4 regions of the Herbaspirillum sp. Her4 genome follow, and region 2 is predicted to be linked to each of the others. Evidence: predicted binding sites of a transcription regulator. Region 2 holds the regulator's gene; each other region holds the start of a gene.

Region 1 (4,849 bases), 220 kb from region 2:
GTCGCCTGGGGTGCTTGCCTCTCTGTCTGGAACCGTCATGCCCATCAATTACCTGCGCCGTCTGACCAGTCCGGCGCGCACCGATCTCTCCAACCGCCATCTGGGGCGTTCGCTGGCCTTCATCGCCGGCGCCGTCAATGCAGGCGGTTTCCTGGCCGTGGGCCAATACACCTCGCACATGTCGGGCATCGTCTCCTCGCTGGCCGACAACCTGGTGCTGGGGGAAACCCTGCTGCTGGTGGCCGGCGCCAGTGCCTTGCTGTCGTTCCTGCTGGGAGCGGCCTGTTCGGCGGTGATGATCAATTGGGCGCGGCGGCGCGGCCTGCACAGCGAATACGCCATGCCGCTGATGCTGGAAGCCATGCTGTTGCTGTGTTTTGGCATCCTCGGCAGCAATCTGGAAAATCACCGTCTGCTGTTCGTGCCGGTGACCGCGGCCTTGCTGTGCTTCGTGATGGGTCTGCAAAATGCCATGATCAGCAAGATTTCGCGATCAGAGATCCGTACCACCCACGTCACGGGCCTGGTCACCGACATCGGCATCGAGATCGGCAAGATGTGCTACTGGACCCTGGCCCCCCGCCAGCCCCATGAGGCGGTGACGGAAGATCCCGTGCCGGGTGCGCGGCGCAAGTTCATGCTGCTGTCGTCCTTGCTGCTGATGTTCTTCCTGGGGGGCGTGACGGGTGCTTTTGGCTTCAAGGCGCTGGGCTTCCTGGCGACCATGCCGCTGGCAGCCGCATTGTTCCTGCTGGCGCTGGTGCCGATGATGGATGATCTGGCACGCAATTGAAGCCTCCCATCGGAGGCGGGCTGCAGGCAACAAAAAAGGCGCTCAACGCGCCTTTCGTTTTATTGTTATCGACTAGGTGCACCGCCCGGTTCCTGAAGCCAGTGGAGCGCAGGGTCCTTCGTTGGAACGGCTGCCTGATGCGATCAGGGTCCTGGTACGGCGGCTGAGTCTGCCTGAGGTAGCCGCTGGGGCCGCTTTCTCAGCCTTGCTGCTGGGGATTGCTGTCCGACTGCTGCGGCTGCTGGGCGCCATTGCCCTCTTGCGGCGTGCTCTGGTTCATTTGCGGCTGGGCCGATGCACTGGCGCCATTGCCACCATTGCCGTTCTGAGCAGCGGCGGCCGCGGCGGCATTCTTGCGGCCATGGCTGTTCAGACCACCCTTGCGTCCGGCTTCCCGGGCTTCGGCGGAGGTGAACTCATGGGCGGCACCCTTGGCGTGGGCGGCCTTGCCTCCCATGCTGGCGATCTGGCGCTGTTTCTCCCTATCCATGGCGGCGAAGCCGCGATTGCTGTTCCCCGGATTTTGTGAATTTGCCATGTGTGACTCCTTGTCTTGGATGATCGAATGGAGCAGACATTTGTCATTCGCCGCCCTCTTGCTCTGCGCGAGCATGCAAATGACAACCCAACTTTTGTCCACATCTGCAGTGTAGAAAGCCTCACCGATCCTCACTATCGGAAGAGCTCTTCTGCCAAGGTCAGCAATGGCTGTCAGACATGTAGGAAAAACTGAAGATGAGCTTCCATTTTCGGTATCAATTGCTGATGGATCAGCAATCTTCGGCATTGCCTTCAGGAAATTGCACGTGATTGGAAGCCCAAAGGCAGTTTTTTTCACACCTCAAAACAATTACTGTATATTTATACAGTCTTTGCTTTTACCCGCACTTTATTGCTGTTTCGCATCCTCGTTTTCTTGCCATGTTGACATCCAGCTCTCCGGTCCCTCGTCCGGAAATCATCCACCCCTCGCTCTGGCTGGCCTCCCAGCTGGCGCGCGGTGGTGCGCGCGGTGTCTCCAGCGGATTCGAGGCGCTGGATGCCGAGCTGCCCGAACGCGGCTGGCCGCCCGGGGTGCTCATCGAGCTGCTGCTGCCGCAGGACGGCGTGGGCGAGCTGCGCCTGTTGCGCCCGGTACTGGCGCGTGCGCCCGCCACTGCCCGGCGCCCGCCGCAGGCTGGCCGGATCGCCCTGCTGCAGGCCCCACACCAGGTCAATGCCCCCGGCTGGGCGCATATGGGGGTGGAAGCATCACGGCTGCTGCAGTTGCAGGCCGATCATGCGGCCGACGCCTGCTGGGCTGCCGAGCAGGTCTTGCGGGCCGACAGTTGCCAGGCCCTGCTGATGTGGCAGCCGCGCTTGCGCAAGGGCGATCATGACCTGCTGCGACGCCTGCATGTGGCGGCGCAGGCCGGTCAGACGCTGTTCTTCATGCTACGGCCGCTGTCCTGCGCGCGCGAGCCTTCCCCCGCACCCCTGCGGCTGACGCTCAAGTCAGCGCGCGACGGGCTGGAGATCGGTTTTCTCAAGCGCCGCGGCCCGCTGCGCGAACAAAGCCTGTTTCTCCCTTTGCTGCCTTCACCGAATTTGCAACGCCATGTCACCCCTGTGGATCGCCGTACACCTGCCACTGCTGCCGCTGGAAGTCTTCCGTCCGAACTGGCTGGATGAGGCAGCGGCCGTGGTCTTCGAGCGTGATCGCGTATCCGCCCTGACGGCACCGGCGCGCGCGCTGGGCGTGCACGAAGGCATGCGGCGTGGCGGCGTGCAGTTGCTGGCACCGCAAGCGCATCTGAATGAGCGGGATATCCTGCGGGAGCAAACCACCTTGCAGCAAGCCGCCCTGGCCCTGCTGCAATACACGCCCCAGGTCACGCTGGCCGAAGAGGCCTGCATCCTGCTGGAAGTGGGCGCCAGCCTGCGCCTGTTCGGCGGCATCCGGGCCCTGTGCCGCAAGATCCGGGTGACCATTGCCCGGTTGGGACTGTCGGCCACCCTGTCCTGTGCCGTCACGGCGACCGGGGCCTGGCTGCTGGCACGCTATGGCTACGTGCGCACCCTGAGCCACCATTCCCTGCAGCGCCGACTGGACCGTCTCCCGGTGGTTCTGCTCACCGCCGCCCGTGCCCATCTGGAATGGCTGCACGGGCTGGGCTGCCGGCAGCTGGGCCAGGTGCAGCGCCTGCCCCGCGCCGGCTTGCAGCGCCGCTGCGGCAAGGAATTGCTAGGCATGCTGGACCGCGCCTATGGTGCCGCACCCGAAGTGCATGACTGGATCGTGGCACCGCCAACCTTCCAGGCCCGGGTGGAGCTGCCGGACCGCATCGAGCACACCGACATCCTGGCCGCCTATGCCCAGGGCTTGCTGGCTCAGCTGGCCGGCTGGCTGACGGCACGCCAGCTGGCCATCAAGAAGCTGCGCCTGTGGCTGGAACATGAACGCGGACGGCAGGCAGTGGCGCCGACCGAGCTGCAGGTAGCGCTGTCGGTCCCGGCCTGGCAGGAAGACCACCTGCACACCCTGGTCAAGGAAAAACTGGCCCGTTCCTCCCTGCCCGCCCCCGCCATCGCCCTGGGGCTGGCCGCCGATGAACTGGAAAGCCAGCACGCGGCCAGCGAGATGCTCTTCCCCGAACCCGGCGGCAGTGCCGAGGATCATCAGCGCCTGCTGGAACTGCTGGTGGCGCGTCTGGGCGCGGACAAGGTGCAGCAGGCCGCCCCGCGCGCCGATCACCGGCCCGAGATCGCCAACCGCTGGTGCAGCGTGATGCAGAGCCCCGCCAGCCTGCCGGCTGCCCTGAACACCGATGCGGCACGATTGCCGCCGCGTCCGCTGTGGCTGCTGGCCGAACCCTTGCCCTTGCGGATGCAGCAGCACAAGCCCTTCTATCGCAGTGCGCTGGAATTCACTTCGCCGCCCGAACGCATCGAAGCCGGCTGGTGGGAAGGCCGGCCATTGACGCGCGACTACTTCACGGCGCGCGATGCCAGCCATGCCTATTACTGGATCTTCCGCCAGTGGCGCGGCGGCGAGTGGTCCGACGAGGAGCCGCAGTGGTTCCTGCACGGCCTGTTCGGCTAGGAGCACGGCATGCAAGCTTCCCTGCCCTTGGGCGTCCCCCAGACCGGCCTGCCCGACTATGCCGAACTATATTGCCGCACCAACTTCAGTTTCCTGCAAGGCGCCTCGCATGCACAGGAACTGGTGGATCGTGCCATCGAACTGGGCTATCGCGCCCTGGCCATCACCGATGAATGCACCATGGCCGGCGTGGTGCGCGCCCATGCCGCCTGGATGGAACAGATCCATCGCGGCAAGGCCAAGGATTTCAAGCTGCTCATCGGCAGTTGCTTCCGTTTCACGGCCTTGAAGGAAGATCCGGCCCAGCCCCTGGCGAAGATGACCCTGGTGGGGCTGGCCAGGAACCGCGAAGGCTATGGCAACCTCTGCGAACTCATCACGCTGGCGCGCACCCGTGCCGAGAAAGGCAGCTACCTGCTGTCGCCGGAAGACCTGAGCCAGCCGCCGCCCGCCCTGTCGCACCTGCGCACCCTGCCCGATTGCCAGCTGATCCTGGTGCCGGACTACCCGGCCGATGAAGAAACGCTGGATGCGCAATTGCGCTGGTTCACCCCGCTGGCCCCCGGCCGCTCATGGGTCGGCATGACGCGCCTGTACCGTCCGCTGGACGACCTGCACCGCGCTGCCATCGATGCCGCAGCACGGCTGCACGGCCTGCCGCTGGCGGCGGTGGGCGATGTGCAGATGCACCAGCGTTCGCGCAAATACCTGCAGGATGTGGTCACGGCCATCCGCGTCGGCAAGCCGGTGCAGGAATGCGGCCTGGCCCTGGCCCCCAATGCCGAACAGCACCTGCGGCCACGCATGCGGCTGTCGCTGGTGCACAGCCCGGCGACCTTGGCCCAGACCCTGGCGGTGGCGGCCGGCTGCCAGTTCAGCCTGGCTGAACTGCGATATGAATATCCTGACGAACTGGTGCCGCTGGGCATGAGCCCGGCCGACTATCTGCGCCAGGAAACCTTGGCCGGGGCCTT
Region 2 (4,849 bases):
TACCCATGAGCCCCAGGCGTTTCAACCTCTGTTGATTGCTTTATCGGGCAGTCTTGGAAAAAGTTTAGGGCTTTTGCAAAAAATCTTTTTCAAGGCTTTCCGAACTAAAACTGCGTGCTTTGAAACTCCAAGCAAATCCTTTTTCGACGGCAATTCCAAAAACTTTAGGAAAATTGCTGTTGCGGCCAAGAAAAATGTTCCGAAAAGCAAAAACCGCCCGGGAAGGGCGGTTTCCTGCAATGGCTGGGCGCTCCTTGCCAGCTCAGCCTTGGGCTTTCTTATGTTGCAGCAGCGTTAATTCTTCGCCAACCTTTTTCAGGACCGAGTCCCAATCGCTGACTGCCGGCTGGCGGAACAGGCGCATGCCGGGATACCACGGGGAATCATCGCGGTCGTTGAGCCACCGCCAGTCGGGGACATGCGGCAGCAGTACCCAGGTGGGGTGGCCTAGTGCTCCGGCCAGGTGGGCCACCGAGGTATCCACGCAGATGACCAGGTCAAGATTGCTGATGGCGGCAGCGGTATCGGCGAAGTCCTGGCACTCATTGCCCAGGTCAAAGACGGGCCAATCGGTCGGCAATTCCTTCAGGCCGTCTGCCGGCTTGCCTTTTTGTAATGAATAAAACTCCATCCTGGGAATTTCAAACAACTGCTTGACTTTCTCCAGCGGAATCGAGCGATGGCGGTCATTGCCATGCTCCGGATTGCCGCCCCAGACGATGCCGACGCGCAGATTGTCCGCTGATCGTGTCAAGGTGGAAATCTTCTGCTTCCAGTGCGCCGCCAGCGACGCATCGGCAGACAGATAGCCTTCCGCATAGCGCGGGATATCCTCTACGCTATGGGTGCGCAGGGCATAGGGCAGGCTCATGAGCACATAGGCGCAGTCGCAGGGTGGCAGGGGATCGCTTTCGCGCACCAGTGTCACTGCCGGTGTGAAGGATTGGAACAGGCGGTACAGAGGATTCTTCACATGCAGCGCCACGCTGGCACCTTGCTCCATGAGCAAGCGGGCATAGCGCAGGAACTGGATGCTGTCGCCAAAGCCTTGCTCGTGCATCAGCAGGATGCGCTTGCCCGCCAGCGAGGACTTGCCATCCCATTTCGGAATGACCTCGAACAGCTTGTGGATCAGGCGGTAGACGTGGGCGCGTTCCTTGGTGGTGAGGCGGCTCTCGTGGCACTCCCAGCCTTCCTCGAACTGTCCGCGCAGCAACAGGGTCAGTGCCAGGTTGTGCTTGGCGGTCGGGTAATTCGGCCGCAGCGCCAATGCCGTGCGGAAATTGCCGAGCGCATCGTCATAATCGCCATGATCGTGCTGGATCGCGCCGATGTTGTTGTAGGTGAGGGCGTGCTTGGGGTCCAGCGCCAGGGCCTGCTTGAACATGCGCATGGCATCGTCGAAGCGGTCGCCCGTGTTGAAGTAGCTTGAACCGAGCTTGACGTAGCCATTCGGATCCTTGGGCGCGATCTCGATGACGCGCAGCAGGTGTTCGTGAGCTTCTTCGATTTTGTTGATTTTCAGATAACTATCGGCGATCTTGTTGTGGGCGTAGGTGTCCTGGGGATCGAGCAGGATGGCGGTCTTGTGGGACTCTACGGCCTCCTTGTACATCTCCATGGCATGAAAGGCTTCGCCCAGGGCGGTGTGGGAGGGAGCGAAATTGATCTGGTATTCGAGCGACTTCAGAATCGTGGCGACCGCCTCGTCAAAGCGCCGTGCGTCGATCAGGGCGCGGCCCAGGTGCGACAGCGGGCCCGGCGCATTCGGTTCGCGTCGGGCCGCATCCTCGAAATATTTGATCGAGGCTTCCGGATCATTCTTTTCGTGCAGGGCATTGGCCAGGCCGATGCGTGCCGCCCGGTTCTCCTTGTCGATGGCGATGGCGCGCTCGTAGATGGCGATGGACTCGTCGATGCGATCCTGACTCAGCACCGTGCCGGCCAGGTTGCTCAGGTATTCGGCGTTGTTCGGATCGGCCTCGATGGCCTTGCGCAGGTATTGCTCGGCTTGGGCGAACTGGCCTTCCTGCATGGCGATCAGTCCGCGCGCGTGGTTGGCAAACACCAGATTGGGGGCGCGGGCCAGTACGGCTGTACAGATCGTCTTGGCTTCCTCGGTCTTGCGATTGTCGAGCAGGTCCAGACATTTGCGAACGTCCAGCAGATCCTGCAGGTTGGACTTGGCGGCCGCCGGGGCCGGAATATGTTTGCCGTGCTTGTTGCTGCTCTTGCGCGTCGACATCGAAAAGGGTCCTCTTGGTTGGGCGCATCCATTGCGCCGGGCATAGCTGTCCATCAAGGATGATATGCGTAACCGGTCACAGGTGAAGAGCTAAATAGAAAGCAAAAAACCTCCGTTTTAAGCGGAGGTTCATGCATAAACAAGCGATCAGTCGCCGCTGGCAGCGTCTTTCCTGCGGTCGGGCCTGCGCGCCGGCCTGAATTCAGTTCCAGCTGCGCAGCAATCCCACGGCCAGTCCTTCGAGTGCGAACTGGTCGTCTTCCGGCTTGACGATGATGGGCTCGAATTCCGGATTCTCGGGGAAGAGGGTGATGACGCTGCCGCTCTTCTGGTAGCGCTTGACCGTGACCTCGTCAGCCAGGCGGGCCACCACGATCTGGCCATTGCGCGCCTGGTCGGCGCGCCGCACGGCCAGCAGGTCGCCGTCCAGGATGCCGGCGTCGCGCATGGACATGCCGCGCACCTTGAGCAGGTAGTCGGGCTTGGCCGGGAACATGGCCGGGTCGACCTGGTAAGTCTTTTCCACGTGTTCCTGGGCCAGGATGGGGGAGCCCGCTGCGACGCGCCCGATCAGCGGCAGGCTCAGCTGCATCAGGGCGGGATGGGGCAGGGCCATCTGGCGTGCAGTACTGATGCCTGTGGTACCTGATTCGCGCAGGCGGATGCCGCGCGAGGTGCCGGGGGAAATCTCGATGGCGCCCTTGCGGGCCAGGGCCTGCAGATGCTCTTCGGCGGCGTTGGCGGAACGGAAGCCCAACTCGGCAGCGATCTCTGCACGCGTGGGAGGGAAGCCGGTGTTCTCGATGGCGTTCTTGATCAGGTTCAGGATCTGTTCCTGGCGCGCAGTCAGTTTGAGCATGAGGGTGGCCTTTCTCGGAGGGAAGGCTGTCTGGATGAACAGTCTGTATTTTTATACAGGTGCAATCCTTGTGTCAACGGCAACATGCATATTCCGGGGCGGAAAAGGCAAGCTTTCTCATTTATATAGAGCGCGCTGCAACTGAAGAATCTGGTTTTGAGCCGCTGGCGGCGATGTGCAGGGCCCGCGTTGTGGCCCCGCGGCCGCAGTGGCGTGACGCTGGCATTGCTGTCAGGACGGAAACCTAGTATGATCTCGGGTTTTCCTCTTCCCACACCCGTCTTGACGCCGGGGTGGGCGTCTTCAATAAGTCCATAAGGAGTCTACATGCGTCATTATGAAATCGTATTTATCGTCCACCCGGACCAAAGCGAGCAAGTGCCGGCGATGATCGAGCGTTACAAGGGCATCGTCACCACCCGCGGCGGCAAGGTCCACCGTGTCGAAGATTGGGGCCGTCGCCAACTGGCTTACCAGATCCAGAAGCTGGCCAAGGCTCACTACGTCTGCCTGAACATCGAAGTCGACAGCGAAACGCTGGCTGAAATCGAAACCGGCTTCAAGTTCAACGACGCCGTCCTGCGCCACCTGACCGTCAAGATGAAGAAGGCCGAAACCGGTCCTTCGCCCATCCTGAAGGCAGTGCAGAAGGAAGACGCGGCCAAGAGCCGTACCGAAGCTCCGGCAGCTTAAGCGCTGCGACACCATAGCGGAGAGTGAACCAGCTTCAAGTCATCGCCAGCCTGGCCGAACGTGATGTATTGCGTTATACGCCGGCCGGTATCCCGATTGTCACTGCCAGGTTGCAGCATCAGTCGGAGCAGACGGAGGCTGGCATGAAGCGTCAGGTCGAATTCGAGATCGCGGCGCTGGCAGCGGGGGAAATCTCCGGTGCGCTCAACAGGGCGGCACTGGGTGAAGTCTTCCGGTTCACCGGCTTTTTGGCCCGCAGGAATCGCAACAGCAAGAGCGTCGTGTTTCATATCGTTGATTTTGGCCCGGTCGCGCCGGATTGAGCGGCGCAAGGTAGCCAAACAGACCTTACCCAATTTTTAGATACAGGAGCCAACCATGGCATTCGGTAAAAAGTTCGATAAAAGCAAGCTGAAAAACAAGCGCCAACAGCAAAACCCGCTGTTCAAGCGCAAGAAATTCTGCCGTTTCACCGCCGCTGGCGTTGAACAGGTCGATTACAAGGACGTGGACACCCTGAAGGACTTCGTCCAGGAAAACGGCAAGATCATGCCGGCACGCCTGACCGGTACCAAGGCCCACTACCAGCGTCAAGTTGACACCGCCATCAAGCGCGCGCGTTACCTGGCCCTGCTGCCGTACACCGATCTGCACAACGCCTAATCAGCGTCGAGAAATAGGAGAAAAACATGCAAGTCATTCTGTTGGAAAAAATCGTGAATCTCGGCGGTCTGGGTGATGTCGTGCGCGTCAAGGACGGTTTCGCACGCAACTTCCTGATCCCCCAACGCAAGGCCCGCCGTGCTACCGATGCAGCCATCGCTGAATTCGAAGCCAAGCGCGCTGATCTGGAAAAGGCTGCCGCCGAGAAGCTGGCCGCTGCCCAAGCCCAAGGCGAAAAGCTGGCCGGCGCTACCGTGGAAGTGTCGCAGAAGGCCGGCGTTGACGGCCGTCTGTTCGGTTCCGTGACCAACTTCGACATCGCTGAAGCCCTGGGCAAGAAGGGTTTTGCTGTCGAGAAGTCGCAAGTGCGCCTGCCCAACGGCCCGCTG
Region 3 (4,849 bases), 1.9 Mb from region 2:
CCGAAGGCGGCAATTGAATCGGCTACCGTGAATTCCCAGTTGGGGAAGGGACAGACCACGATTTCGAAGCCATGCGCCATCCACTCCAGGCAATCGGCCAGTTCCAGCAGCGATGCGCCGGGGGCCGGGGTCTTGCCGAGCTTGAAGACGATCTCCGGCTCGATGCGCGGCTGCACCGCACCGGTGAGCGATTGCGCGCCGTGATTGTCTTCGGCGAAGCGCACCGTGGCATCGTACATCGGTGCCCAGGTCGGAATCCGCGCTTCATCGATGATGCCGTAGCGCTCCCAGTTCTTGCGCACCACAAAGCCGATCTTGCGGCCGATAGGCTGCTCGCCCTGGGCAACGCGGATATTGCGGATGTTGTGGGCGATTTCGTAGGCGTCTTCGACCGACAGCGGCTCGGACTCGGAAATGCGCGGGATGATGCGGGACTGAGCGCGGGCATCCAGCAACTGATGCGCGTAGCGGAGGGCTTGGCTCGACATTAGCATGGAGGGCTCACATCGAAAGATAGTGAATAGCTATCCATTGTCGATGACGATTAATTTTTGCACAAGCAAAAACTCGCTTTTATACGAGATCTGACAAAAAATTCATCAGATTGACCTGCTCCGCGTCATGCTGTTTTTCAGTGGCTGCAACAGTCCTGTCCAACTTGAGAATGGCAGAGCTCATGCGCCCCAGAGTTCACCGTTCGGACCGGTTTGCGGCGCAGTCACGCCGAAATGCTGATAGGCCAGCCCCGTGGCGATGCGCCCGCGCGGGGTGCGCTGCAGGTAGCCTTGCTGGATCAGGTAGGGCTCCAGCACGTCTTCGATGGTGTCGCGTTCTTCACCGATGGCCGCCGCCAGGTTGTCCAGCCCGACCGGCCCACCGCCGAACTTGAAGAGCACGGCCTCCAGCAGCTTGCGGTCCATCAGGTCGAAGCCGACCGGGTCCACGTCCAGCATCACCAGAGCGGCATCGGCCATCTCGCGGGTGATGCGCCCCTCCCCCTTGACCTCGGCATAGTCGCGCACGCGGCGCAGCAGGCGGTTGGCGATACGCGGGGTACCACGGCTGCGGCGGGCGATTTCCAGCGCGCCTTCCTCGACAATGGGGGCATTGAGCAAGCCGGCGCTGCGCGTGACGATGCGGGCCAGCTCTGGCGGGGTATAGAACTCCAGCCGGGCGACGATGCCGAAGCGGTCGCGCAGCGGATTGGTCAGCATGCCGGCGCGGGTGGTGGCGCCCACCAGCGTGAAAGGCTGCAGGTCCAGCCGCACCGAACGGGCGGCCGGGCCTTCGCCAATCATGATGTCGATCTGATAATCCTCCAGTGCCGGGTAGAGGATTTCCTCCACCACCGGCGACATGCGGTGGATCTCGTCGATGAAGAGCACGTCATTGGCTTCGAGATTGGTCAGCAGCGCGGCGAGGTCGCCCGCGCGCTCCAGCACGGGGCCCGAGGTCTGGCGCAGGTTCACGCCCATCTCGCGGGCGATGATGTGGGCCATGGTGGTCTTGCCCAGGCCGGGCGGGCCGAACAGCAAGGTGTGGTCGAGCGGCTCGCCACGCTTGCGGGCGGCCGAAATGAAGATTTCGAGCTGGGCGCGCACCTTTTCCTGGCCGACGTATTCGTCCAGCTGCTTGGGCCGCAGGGCGCGCTCGATGGCTTCCTCGTTGGCCGAGGCCGGGGTGGCGGAGATGATGCGCTGTTCGGAGAAATCGTCGGTCTGGATGCTCATGCTCTAATCCTTGTCTGGCCGGGCTCAGCCCTTGGAGAGCGCCTTCAGGGCCAGCTTGATGCCGTCCGAGACGCTGCTGTCCTTGGGCACCTGCTTCATGGCCAGGGTCGCTTCCTTGTCCGAATAGCCCAGCGCCAGCAGGGCATTGAGGATGTCGGCCGAGGCGTCGCTGTGGACCACGCCGGCCACCGCGCCAAGATCGGCACCGAGCTTGCCCTTCAGTTCCAGCAGCAGGCGTTCGGCGGTCTTCTTGCCGATGCCGGGCACGCGGGTCAGGCGCCCGGCTTCCTGCAGGGTCACGGCCTGGGCCAGGTCGGCCACCGACATGCCGGAGAGGATGGACAAGGCCGTGCGCGCCCCCACGCCGGAAATCTTGATGAGCTCCTTGAACGTATTGCGTTCTTCGGCGGTCCCAAACCCGAACAGGATGTGCGCATCCTCGCGGATGGCCAGATGGGTCAGCAGCGTGACCTTCTCGCCCAGGCCCGGCAGGTTGTAGTAGGTGCTCATGGGCACGGCCACTTCGTAACCGACGCCCTGGCAGTCGACCAGCAGGTTCGGGGGGATTTTTTCTAGAAGAATTCCGGAGAGGCGACCGATCATGGCGTCAGGGATGTGCGTGGGAGGCAGCTTCTGTGATAATCCCGCGATGATACAGCACTGTTCGGATAAACAGTATCCAAGCCACCCTCAGAGATGAAGACAAAGGAAAAACATGGCCGGTAGCGCCTTCTTCGCATTGATTGACGACATCGCCACCGTGCTCGATGACGTTTCCCTGATGACCAAGGTGGCCGCCAAGAAGACGGCCGGCGTGCTGGGCGACGACCTGGCCCTCAATGCCCAGCAGGTCGCGGGCGTACGCGCCGAGCGGGAATTGCCTGTGGTCTGGGCGGTCGCCAAGGGTTCGTTGAAGAACAAGGCCATCCTGGTACCGGCGGCGCTGGCCATCAGTGCCTTCATCCCCTGGGCGGTGACGCCGCTGCTGATGCTGGGGGGCGCTTTCCTCTGCTTTGAGGGCTTCGAGAAACTGGCCCACAAGTATCTTCCGCACGATGACGAACATCATGAAGTCGCCGCCAAGGCGGCGGAGGACGTCGATCCGCTGGTCTACGAGCAGGAAAAGATCAAGGATGCCGTGCGCACCGACTTCATCCTCTCGGCCGAGATCATCGCCATCACCCTGGGTACCGTTGCCGGTGCGCCGCTGCAGCAGCAGATCACGGTACTGGTCGGCATCGCACTGATCATGACGGCGGGCGTGTATGGGCTGGTGGCCGGGATCGTCAAGCTCGATGACGGCGGCCTCTACCTGGTGCAGCATGCGGGCGCAAGCGCCTGGGGACGCTTCAAGGCCGGTATCGGCCGGGCAGTCCTGGCGGCCGCACCGAAGATGATGCGCAGCCTGTCGGTGATCGGGACGATTGCCATGTTCATGGTCGGCGGCGGCATCCTGACCCACGGCCTGCCCTTCGCGCATCACGCCATCGAGGTGGCGGCGCAAGCGGTGGAGGCTATCGCGGTCGTCGGACCGATCCTCGGGGCGATCACCCCGGCGGTCTTGAATGCCCTCTTCGGCGTGGTCGCAGGGGCAGTGGTGCTGGTGGTGGTGAAGCTGGCGCAGCGCGTGCTGTCGCTCTTCAAGAAAAAGCACTAACCGACCAGACGCCCGCCACGCATGCGGATGCCCTTGCGCGCCAGCGCCGGGGCCAGCGCGCCGAGGTCCGACAAGACCCCTCCCCCATGCGCATGGCAGATCGCCACGCCCAGCGCATCGGCGGCGTCGGTGCCCGGCAGGCCGGGCAGCTTCAGCAGCCGCGCCACCATCTCCTGCACCTGCGCCTTCTGGGCGCGTCCATGGCCGGCCACAGCTTGCTTGACCTGCAAGGCCGTGTATTCGGCTACCGCCAGGTCGGCGGCCACCAGCGCGCAAATGGCCGCGCCGCGCGCCTGTCCCAGCAGCAGGGTGGATTGTGGATTGACGTTGACGAACACTTTTTCGATGGCCGCGCAGTCCGGTGCATAGGACTTCACCACTTCGCCGACGCTGGCCAGGATCACCTTCAGGCGTGAAGGCAGGTCGCCATCCGGCGTCTTGATGGTGCCGGAAGCGATATAGGAAAGCGTGTTGCCCTGCTTGTGGATGACCCCGAAACCGGTGGTGCGCAAGCCAGGGTCGATACCGAGGATTTTCATGCCCGCCAGTCTAACCGATCAGGCGGGCAACCCGTGTCAGAACAAGACGCCCTGCCCCGGATCCGCGGTTTTCTGGCGCGGGCGGCGCTGGGTGGTCGAGGGCAGGCCACTCTTGCGCGAGCCGTGCTTGTCCTGGATGGCATCGGCTTCCGCGCGCGCGCTACTGCGGCTGCGCTGGCCGCAGAGGGCATCTTTGGCCTGCTTGAGGGCCGTCTTCTCATCCACGATGGGGTCGGGATAAGCCGCCGTGCCGAGTTCCGGCACCCAGCGCCGCACGTACTCCCCCAGCGGATCATGATCGCGCGCCTGCTTGGACGGCGAATAGATGCGCAGGGTGTTGATGCCGGTGGTGCCGGATTGCATCTGCATCTGGCTCCAGTGGATGCCCGGTTCGAAATCCAGGAACTGCCGCGCCAAAAACAGCCCCGGCGCTCGCCAGTGCAGCCACAGGTGATAGGCGGCAAAGCTGACCAGCATGGCGCGCATGCGGAAGTTGAGCCAGCCGGTAGCGCACAGCTGGCGCATGCAGGCATCGATCATGGGATAGCCGGTGCGGCCTTCGCACCAGGCATCGAAACATGCCTGCGCCTCCGCACCCCACGGCCCGCCATCGCCGGGACGCAAGCCATCGAGCGAACGCGCCACATTGCGCCATTCGATATCGGGCTGGTCTTCCAGCTTCTGCACGAAGTGGCAATGCCAGCGCAGGCGACTGGAGAATCCGCGCAGGCCATACGCCAGCTCGCGGTCAGCCGTGTGTTCGATGGCCAGCTCGGTAGCCTGGTGCACGCTGCGCATGGAAATGGTACCGAAGGCCAGATGCGCGCTGAGCCGGCTGCAGGCGTCGGGTGCGGTCAACGGACTGGACATGCCGCGCCGGTATTCGCGCCCGCCGCCACCGAGGAAGGCGCGCAGCGTATCCC
Region 4 (4,849 bases), 920 kb from region 2:
CTGGCCGCGCATTTCGCGCTGTTCATTGAGCGACTCGGCAAACCACTGCATCTGCACTTCGTTCTGCAGCTTGCGCCAGGCCAGTTCGCCCGGTCCTTCCGGCATCCAGATGTCGACGTTGCGCCCGCTCGCGGCCGAGGGCGTGGAGGTGCGCAGCCCGGCCCAGGCGTCGGCCCGGATGAACCAGGTGCGGGCATCGCCATAGACCAGCTCATGGCCGATCTCGGTGAACAGGGGCAGGGCGGCGGCAAACAGGCGGCGCGATTCGTCCTCTTCCAACTGCAGCTGGCCGATGTCGGTCAGCACCAGGTGGTCACGCGCCACGTGGATGTGGGCCGGATGCAGCACGAACCAGTGACCGGCCGCAGGCGTGTGACCCAGGCGCTGCATCAGCGCGCTGGCGGCGGCGGGGCTGGAATCCTGGGGCGCGGGCGGCAGGCCGAAGCGCCGGGCCAGCCAGTGCTCATGCGGCAGGGCGCGCGAAAACGGGTCATGCGCCAGGCGTGGCGCAGCCTTGCCACGGCCCAGCAGCATGGCCAGGGCCGGTGCCTGGCTCTGCCGCAACAGGTCGCGCGCCAGTTCAGCCGGGGGCAGGGCAAAGGGAATGAGGATGTCGAGTTGATTCATGGGGCGCTATTTTAGCGGCTGGCGCGCCGCTTGGCCCCGGTTGCCTGAACAAGGCTTCACTTCAAAGCGGGGTCAGCCATTGTTCCAGGCCTTTTTTGCACGCTGGCGCACCAGCATGCGCACGCTGTCGGGCATGGGCGTGCGCGCGCCATTGGTCTCGGCCGAGAGCCACAGGCTGTCTTCGAAGAAGGGCAGCATGCGCGGCGTGATGAAGCGGCTGCGGATGCCGTTGACGTGGCGGTCGCCCTGCGCGGTCTGCTGGGTGATGTAGAAACGCTGCGGCACCACCAGGTGCAGATACTCCTTCGCACGCGTCATGGCCACGTACAGCAGGCGCCGCTCCTCGGCGATCTCGGCCTCGCTGCCGGTGGCCAGGTCCGACGGGATGCAGCCATCGACCACATTGAGCACGTGGACCGAGCGCCATTCCTGGCCCTTGGCGGAGTGGATGGTGGAGAGCGTCAGGTAATCCTCGTCGCGGTAGGGCGGAGCGGAGAAGTCGCTGCTGGCTTCGGGCGGATCCAGCGTCAGTTCGGTCAGGAATTTCTCGCGCGAGGCATAGCCATTGGCCAGCGCGGTCAGTTGCTCGATGTCGGCAGCGCGGGCGTCGGCGTCTTCATAGCGCTGCTCCAGGTGCGGCAGATACCAGTCGCGCGCGGCCTGGATGTCGGTCGGCCAGCTGGCACTGGCGCGGCGCATCAGGTCGTAGGTGTCGGCAAAGGCCTGCCATTGCAGGGCGATACTGGCGGGTGCGCCGAAGTTCAGCAGCGCATCGGCCGGGTCGCTGGCGGCGGCCATGAGGTCCAGTACCTTCCTGGCCGTAGCGGGACCGACCCCGGGAATCAGTTGCAGCGCCCGGAAGCCCGCCATGCGCCCGCTGGGATTGTGCGCCAGGCGCAGCAGCGAGAGCAGGTCCTTGATGTGGGTGCTTTCCAGGAATTTGAGTCCGCCGAACTTCACGAAGGGGATGTTGCGCCGGACCAGCTCCAGTTCCAACGCCGCGCTGTGGGTGGCGGTACGAAACAGCACCGCCTGGGATTTCAGGGTGAGCCCTTCTTCACGATGCGCCAGGATGCGGTTGGCGACCCAGCGCGCCTGTTCGGCCTCATCCGGGATGACCACCAGTTGCGGCTTCTGTGAGGACGGCTTGTCGCTCCAGAGCTGCTTGACGTGCCGTTCCGGCGCATCGGCGATGACGGCGTTGGAGGCCTGCAGGATGGGCTGCGTGGAGCGGTAATTCTGTTCCAGCGTCAACAGCCGCGCCGGCTGGGTGAACAGCTCGGGAAAATCGAGGATGTTGCGCACCGTCGCGCCCCGGAAGGAATAGATGGACTGGGCATCGTCACCCACGGCGGTCACGCCGGCGCCATCGGGCTTCATTCGTTGCAGGATCTCGGCTTGCAGGCGGTTGGTGTCCTGGTATTCATCCACCAGCACATGATCGAAGCGCGCCCCGACCGATTGCGCAATCTCGTGGTCGGATAGCATGTCGGCCCAGAACAGTAGCAGGTCGTCGTAATCGAGCACGTGCTGTGCTTCCTTGGCCTCGACATAACGGGTAAAAAGTTCGCCCAGCAGCCTCTCCCATTCCCGGCACCAGGGGAATTGTGTCTGCAGCACGGTGCCCAGGTCTTGCCGGGTATTGACCGCACGTGAATAAATCGACAGGCAAGTGCCCTTCAGCGGAAAACGCTTGTCGGTAGAGGACAGCCCCATCTCGTGGCGCAGCAGTCCGATCAGGTCTTCGGAATCGCCGCGATCCTGGATGGTGAAGTCTTCTTCCAGGCCGATGACGGCCGCGTACTCGCGCAACAGCCGCGCGCCGATGGCGTGGAAGGTGCCTGACCAGGGCAGTTGCGGCGGGCTGTCGGTGGCCGCCAGCCCCAGCACCTGGCGGATCACCTGGCCCACGCGCCGGCCCATGTCGGCCGCCGCCCGGCGCGAGAAGGTCAGCAGCAGGATGCGTTGCGGGTCGGCCCCGTCGAGGATCAGCCTGGCCACCCGGTGCGCCAGGGTATTGGTCTTGCCCGAACCGGCACCGGCCACGATGAGCAGCGGCGGCTGCTGTGCTGCTGGCAAGGCGCTGCCATGCTCGACCGCCTCGCGCTGCTGTGCGTTCAGGCGCGCAAACGGGTCGCGCTCGCCGGTGGGCGGGCTGCTGGTGTCGGGGACGTCCTGGGCGAGTTCGGGTGGCATGGTGCGGGGAAATTCATATCGGCGATGGCTGGGCAAGGAGATACTGTATATATAACCAGTCCCCGATGCAACATCAGGCACATCCACTATATGAAACATCTTGGCGCGAACCTCTGCCGTAGAAGTGAATCTACAGGCTTCACGGCAGACGACCGACGGGTCCGGCGCGAGTATGGAGCAGATGGCCAGGGATGGGCCATGACTGCAAACTGTGGCAAACTTCGCGCTTTGTCTTCGCCCGTGTTGGCGTGCGGCCAGAGGATTGCGTCCCGGAACCGGGAGGCGAGGCCACTGGCAGCACATTGTGCAGGCCCTCTCCCGGAGCAATTTTGAGTCTGATTAAAAACCTGCCGTTCGAATGGCTGGTCGGCATCCGCTACACGCGGGCCGGCAAGCGCAGCGGCCGCAACAGTTTCATTTCCTTCATTTCCCTCATTTCCATGGCCGGCATCGCGCTGGGCGTGGCTGCCCTGATCGTGGTGCTGTCGGTCATGAATGGTTTCCAGAAGGAAGTGCGTGACCGCATGCTTTCCGTGCTGGCCCACATCGAAGTCTTCGATGCCTCCGGCTCCATGAAGGACTGGCAGGCGGTGGCCAAGCAGACCTTCCAGAACCCCGAGGTGCTGGGCGCTGCGCCCTATGTATCAGGCCAGGCCATGATGACGCGTGACGACAACCTGCGCGGAGTGCTGGTGCGCGGCGTGCTGCCCGAGGAAGAGCCCAAGGTCTCGGACGTGGCCAAGCAGGTCAAGCAGGGCAGTTTCGATTCTCTGAAACCCGGCGAATTCAACATCGTGATCGGCGGTGAGCTGGCGCGCGGCATGCGCGTGGGCCTGGGCGACAAGGTCACGGTGATCGTGCCGCAAGGGCAGGTGACCCCGGCCGGGGTCTTGCCGCGCCTGAAGCAATTCACGGTGACCGGGATCTTCGAAGCCGGCCATTATGAATTCGATTCGTCGCTGGCCTTCATCCAGCTGCAGGATGCCGAAACCCTGTTCCGTATGGATGCCCCCACCGGCGTGCGCCTGCGCATCCGCGACATGCTGCAGGCCCCGGAAGTGACCCAGCAGCTGGCGCGCACCCTGAGCGGCGACCTGTACCTGCGCGACTGGTCGCAGCAGAACAGCAACTGGTTCGCGGCCGTCAAGACCGAAAAGCGCATGATGTTCATCATCCTCGCGCTCATCATTGCGGTGGCGGCCTTCAACCTGGTGTCCACGCTGGTGATGACGGTCACCGACAAGCAGGCTGACATCGCCATCCTGCGCACGCTGGGGGCTTCTCCCGCCTCCATCATGAATATTTTTGTGATTCAGGGGGCCCTGGTCGGCCTGGTCGGTACGGCCATCGGCGTCGGCCTGGGAGTGGTGGTGGCACTCAATATCGACGTGCTGGTACCGGCCATCGAGCGGGCTTTCCACGTACAGTTCCTGCCCAAGAGCATCTACGTGATTTCTGAATTGCCATCCGAACTGATCTGGTCGGACGTCTATACCATCGGCGGTCTGGCCGTGGTGCTGGCCTTCCTGGCTACCCTGTATCCGAGCTGGGCAGCCGCTCGTGTCAAACCGGCGGAGGCGCTGCGCTATGAATAACAACGATCCGATCAAGAATCGCCAGGCCGTGCTGTCGTCGCGCGGCCTGGGCAAGACCTTCACTCAGGGCAAGTATTCGGTGAAGGTATTGGGCAATGTCGATATCGACGTCTACCATGGTGAACAAGTCGCCATCGTCGGTGCCTCGGGCTCCGGCAAGTCGACTTTGCTGCACCTGCTGGGCGGGCTCGATACGCCCAGCACCGGCACCGTCAGCCTGTTGGGCAAGGATTTCGCCAGCCTGGGCGAGAGCGAGCGCGGCACGCTGCGCAACCAGTCGCTGGGCTTTGTCTACCAGTTCCACCATCTGCTGCCGGAATTCTCGGCGCTGGACAACGTGGCCATGCCGCTGATGATTCGCCGCGTCAAGCGGGCCGAGGCTCAGGAGCAGGCGCGCGAGATGCTGGAGAAGGTCGGCCTGGCGCAGCGCG

What was found. Region 2 encodes LexA, which represses DNA repair genes until DNA is damaged. Its sites were predicted from a motif close to ACTGTATNNNNATACAGT; they were not measured.
Region 1: the regulator LexA is predicted to act here: its motif matches at 1,646-1,663, upstream of imuA (translesion DNA synthesis-associated protein ImuA).
Region 3: the regulator LexA is predicted to act here: its motif matches at 2,390-2,407, upstream of ruvA (Holliday junction branch migration protein RuvA).
Region 4: the regulator LexA is predicted to act here: its motif matches at 2,866-2,883, upstream of ACWFUC_RS19790 (ATP-dependent helicase).

Annotation. Positions count from the first base shown of each region.
Region 1 covers NZ_CM176330.1:3,664,878-3,669,726, reverse strand. Annotated here, with positions in the region: gene ACWFUC_RS16595 (YoaK family protein) at 38-793, shown strand; gene ACWFUC_RS16590 (KGG domain-containing protein) at 993-1,331, opposite strand; gene imuA (translesion DNA synthesis-associated protein ImuA) at 1,715-2,464, shown strand; gene ACWFUC_RS16580 (Y-family DNA polymerase) at 2,391-3,875, shown strand; gene ACWFUC_RS16575 (error-prone DNA polymerase) at 3,885-4,849, shown strand, end outside.
Region 2 covers NZ_CM176330.1:3,445,985-3,450,833, forward strand. Annotated here, with positions in the region: gene ACWFUC_RS15630 (tetratricopeptide repeat protein) at 263-2,245, opposite strand; gene lexA (transcriptional repressor LexA) at 2,448-3,104, opposite strand; gene rpsF (30S ribosomal protein S6) at 3,432-3,797, shown strand; gene priB (primosomal replication protein N) at 3,821-4,120, shown strand; gene rpsR (30S ribosomal protein S18) at 4,176-4,460, shown strand; gene rplI (50S ribosomal protein L9) at 4,487-4,849, shown strand, end outside.
Region 3 covers NZ_CM176330.1:1,567,587-1,572,435, reverse strand. Annotated here, with positions in the region: gene ACWFUC_RS07210 (2-keto-4-pentenoate hydratase) at 1-494, opposite strand, end outside; gene ruvB (Holliday junction branch migration DNA helicase RuvB) at 675-1,730, opposite strand; gene ruvA (Holliday junction branch migration protein RuvA) at 1,755-2,333, opposite strand; gene ACWFUC_RS07195 (DUF808 domain-containing protein) at 2,446-3,387, shown strand; gene ruvC (crossover junction endodeoxyribonuclease RuvC) at 3,384-3,926, opposite strand; gene ACWFUC_RS07185 (FAD-binding domain-containing protein) at 3,963-4,849, opposite strand, start outside.
Region 4 covers NZ_CM176330.1:4,363,492-4,368,340, reverse strand. Annotated here, with positions in the region: gene ACWFUC_RS19795 (hypothetical protein) at 1-627, opposite strand, end outside; gene ACWFUC_RS19790 (ATP-dependent helicase) at 700-2,823, opposite strand; gene ACWFUC_RS19785 (lipoprotein-releasing ABC transporter permease subunit) at 3,153-4,418, shown strand; gene lolD (lipoprotein-releasing ABC transporter ATP-binding protein LolD) at 4,411-4,849, shown strand, end outside.